DNA from 2 places in the Oceanobacillus caeni genome. Region 2 is predicted to be linked to the other one. Evidence: predicted binding sites of a transcription regulator. Region 2 holds the regulator's gene; the other holds the start of a gene.
What was found. The regulator LexA, encoded in region 2, represses DNA repair genes until DNA is damaged. The targets are predictions, from matches to a motif close to CGAACATATGTTCG.
Positions count from the first base shown of each region.

Region 1 (2,213 bases), on a different contig from region 2:
CGGTAATTCCAATAAGTCGTATCGGCTCCTGATTCCAATGTTCTTCCAATAACTCATTAGCTAAGAATAAAATATCAAATTTTGAATCGATATAATTTTGTAATTTCTTACTCCTAGTTATCGTTTTGCGATCGTGGTAGCGAATCATGAGTTGAACGGTTTTCCCAGCTGCATTCTTTCTCTTCATTCTCTTTTCTACGTTATCTGCCAGATCATTCATCAATTTGTTTATTTCTTTTATATCCGTAGTGTCATGTGGTAATGTTTGTGAATTACCTATACTTTTGAAATCATATATTGCATCCGGGTCAACTGGCCTTGGATCGATACCATTTGCTCTATTTTTTAACCTTTCCCCGTTTATACCGAAAAATTGTTTTAACTCATATGTGTCTTTTTTTGCTAAATCACCAATCGTTTTAATTCCTATCGATTGCAATTTTTCTGCAGTTTTTTCACCAACACCATACATCTCTTGAACAGGTAAAGGCCATAATGTTTTATCTAATTCTCTTTTCCTTAATACTGTAATCCCTAAAGGTTTTTTCATATCGGAAGCCATTTTTGCAAGAAATTTATTTGGTGCAATTCCAATACTAGATGGTAAGTCAAGCTCTTTTAAAATTCTTTGTTGTAAATTTTGTGCTAATTCTAATGGCGTTCCTTTCCATGTCGTATTTGTAACATCCATATATCCTTCATCAATGGAAACAGGTTGCACATATGGAGTAATATCAGAAAGTATTTTAAATAATTCTTTGGATGCATTTCGATATCTATCAAAATTTGGTTTCATGACAATTAGTTCAGGACAAAGTTTTTTCGCCTGCCATACATTCATCGTCGTTTTTACTCCTTTTGCCCTTGCTTCATAGCTACTCGTTACGATAATCCCTTTTCTTTCCTCTGGGTTTCCCGCAATAGCAAGTGGCTTCCCTTTTAATTTCGGGTTAAAAGCCATTTCCACAGATGCATAAAAGCAGTTCATATCGATATGAAATATTATTCTTCTTTTACTCTGTTTCGGAATTGACATAGTTATAACATCCTTATCTTCTTGTTCCCTTTTATCCACCTAAACGGGCAGTACGACTCAGATCTAAAAGCTTCGTGAGAACAAAGAAGGTAGGTGGGAGTCTGGCTGCCCATAAAGGTCCGATAAGTGCGACTAACCATCAGTGGGGATGAAGGTATCCTGCCCACTGATGGAAGTCTTCTTTATTATAACATAACCCAAAATGTTAAATGGTTCATTAACAATGGTGGATTAACCCAAATATATGTTTACTAAAAAAGAAGCTTCGAAAGATTAATCTTTCGAAACTTCTTTTATAATAGCTACTACGAATTCCGTGATTTTCACCAAGTTTTCTACAGCAATACGTTCGTTGGTTGTATGAATTTCTTCATATCCAACAGCAAGGTTTACTGTGGGGATTCCGAAACCAGAAATGATATTCGCATCACTACCTCCACCACTTGTGAGTAATCGACTATGACGACCAATTGTTTTAGCAGCATTTCTTGCAACTTCTACTACTTCATCGCCTGCTCCTTGGCTAAATCCAGGATACATGACTTGAATTTCTACATCTGCTGAACCGCCATATTGTTCTGCCGTTTTCTCAAACACTTCTTTCATCTTAGCAACTTGTTTCTCCATTTTTTCTGGTTTTAACGATCTAGCTTCTGCTAAGATTTCTACATGATCCACAACAATATTCGTTTGTTTTCCACCTTCAAATCTTCCAATATTAGCAGTAGTTTCCTCATCAATACGTCCTAGTGGCATTTTGGAAATCGCTTTTGCAGCGAGAGTTATAGCGGAAATGCCTTTTTCTGGTTCTACTCCTGCATGAGCGGTTTTCCCTTTAATTATCGTATAAATTTTTGCTTGTGTGGGAGCAGCTACTATAATGTCACCAATATCTCCATTACTATCTAAAGCATAACCGAATTTAGCTTTAATTAAGTTTTTGTCGATAGCCTTCGCTCCTACTAATCCTGATTCCTCGCCGACTGTAATAATAAACTGGATATCCCCATGTGAAACATTATTTTCCTTTAGGAGCTTAATGGATTCTATGATTGCAGCTAATCCGGCTTTATCATCTGCACCTAGTATGGTGGTGCCATCTGAAACAATATATCCATCTTTAATGGATGGCTTTATGTTCGCACCTGGTACAACCGTATCCATATGAGAAGTGAAA
Region 1 is NZ_JBHTKV010000008.1:11,767-13,979, reverse strand. It holds gene ACFQ18_RS07625 (DNA polymerase IV) at 1-1,036, opposite strand, end outside; gene ACFQ18_RS07620 (M20/M25/M40 family metallo-hydrolase) at 1,310-2,213, opposite strand, start outside.
Region 1: ACFQ18_RS07625 (DNA polymerase IV) is a predicted target of LexA. The motif match lies at 1,274-1,287, and genes of this name have one in related genera.

Region 2 (2,213 bases):
CAAGCAGGTTACTTTGATTTGGCTCCCACGGACTTAGGGGAAAACTGTCGCCGTGACATCGTTCTTGAATTAGAAGAAATGGGATTTGAAATTGAGGCTTCTCACCATGAGGGTGCACCAGGACAACATGAAATTGATTTTAAATATTCTGATGCTGTGAAACATGCGGATGATATACAAACTTTTAAATTAGTAGTTAAAACAATTGCTAGAAAACATAATTTGCATGCAACATTTATGCCTAAACCACTTTTCGGAGTAAATGGATCTGGAATGCACATTAATATGTCTTTATTTAAAAAAGGTGAAAATGTTTTTTATGACACAAAAGGGGATTTGGAGTTGAGTGAAACAGCATACCATTTCATGGCGGGTATTATTCAACATGCTACAGCCTTTACTGCGATTACAAACCCAACGATCAATTCCTATAAACGTTTGGTTCCTGGTTATGAGGCGCCATCTTATGTGGCATGGTCTGCATCAAATAGAAGCCCGTTATTACGTGTTCCGAATTCAAGAGGATTAAGTACGCGTCTTGAAGTCCGCAGTGTAGATCCTTCTGCAAATCCATATATGGCATTGTCCGTATTATTAGCTGCTGGACTATCAGGTATTGAAAATAAATTAACTCCTCCTACAGCAGTTGATAGAAATATTTATGTTATGTCGAAAGAAGAACGTGAAGAAGAAGGAATACTAGACTTACCAGTAACACTAAAAGGTGCATTAGATCTCTTGCAAAAAGATGAAGTAATTGTCGAGTCTCTAGGTGATCATTTATTTGAACACTTTGTTGAAGCGAAAGAGATTGAATGGGATATGTTCAGACTCCAAGTTCATCCTTGGGAAAGAGAACAGTATATGACTATATACTAATAGATAAAAAAAGAGAATCCGCGGATTCTCTTTTTTTGTCTTAATGTACATGTCGATACAGGCCGATAACCTTACCCAGTATACTTACATTTTTGTATAGTAGAGGTTCCATTGTTGCATTTTCTGGTTGTAAACGAATGTGATCTTTTTCTCTAAAAAATCGTTTTACGGTTGCTTCATTTTCCTCCGTCATTGCGACGACAATATCGCCATTATTAGCATTATTTTGTTGTTTAACAATAACCATATCCTTGTCTAAAATACCAGCCTCTATCATACTTTCTCCATCAATAATAAGGACAAATAAATTATCATCAGGACTTGCTGTTGAAGCTGGAATTGGAATATATTCTTCTATATTTTCAATTGCTGTAATTGGTACACCCGCTGTGACTTTCCCTATGACGGGTGCATAACGAGCTTCATCTTTTGGAATATTACTATCTTCTGATTGAGCTAAAATTTCAATTGCCCTAGGTTTAGTAGGATCTCTTCTAATATAACCCTTGCTTTCTAATCTTTCTAAATGGCCATGAACGGTAGAACTTGACGCAAGCCCTACCGCTAAAGCTATTTCCCGAACGGAAGGTGGATAACCTTTTTTAGTTACTTCATCTTTTATAAAATCAAGAATCATTTGTTGTCTATTAGAAAGTTTTGTCATCTATTACTCACCTCGCACATAATAGTTAATAATGATAGTTTACCATTATTAACTAATTTAAGCAAACACTCGTTCGAAAAAACAGTTGACAAGACCGTATGTTCGTGTGATAATAGAACTAAGAAACGAACAAAGGTTCTGTTATTGGGTAGGAGGACAATTTATGTTTGGGAAGATTACGAAAACGGATCTTTTTTATTTAATTTCATTTGGTTTAACGTTAGGATTTATATATATTTCTATTATAATTAGTGTATAGGTAGGTAGTGGTCAATGAAAGCTATTATATATTGTCGTGTTAGTACAGATAAAATGACACAAGAAACGTCGCTAAGTCGTCAAAAAGATGAATTACTTAAATTAGCAGGTAGACATCAAATGGAAGTTATCGAGTGTATAGAGGAAAAGGCTAGTGGATATGAAATAAACAGAGATGGAATTTTTGCGATGTTAGAATTTTTTTCTGAAGAGAAAGCAGATTGTTTATTGATACAGGATGAGACTAGACTAGGAAGAGGAAATACGAAGATTGCATTATTCCATCAACTACATAAGTTAAAAATACCTATTTACACTGCCATTCATGACGGAGAATTAGAATTGTCAGAATCGGATTCTATGGTTTTACAAATAGTAGGTATTGTAGAAGAGTATCAAAGAAAGATTCATA
Region 2 is NZ_JBHTKV010000040.1:6,147-8,359, reverse strand. It holds gene glnA (type I glutamate--ammonia ligase) at 1-879, shown strand, start outside; gene lexA (transcriptional repressor LexA) at 920-1,543, opposite strand; gene ACFQ18_RS16995 (YneB family resolvase-like protein) at 1,817-2,213, shown strand, end outside.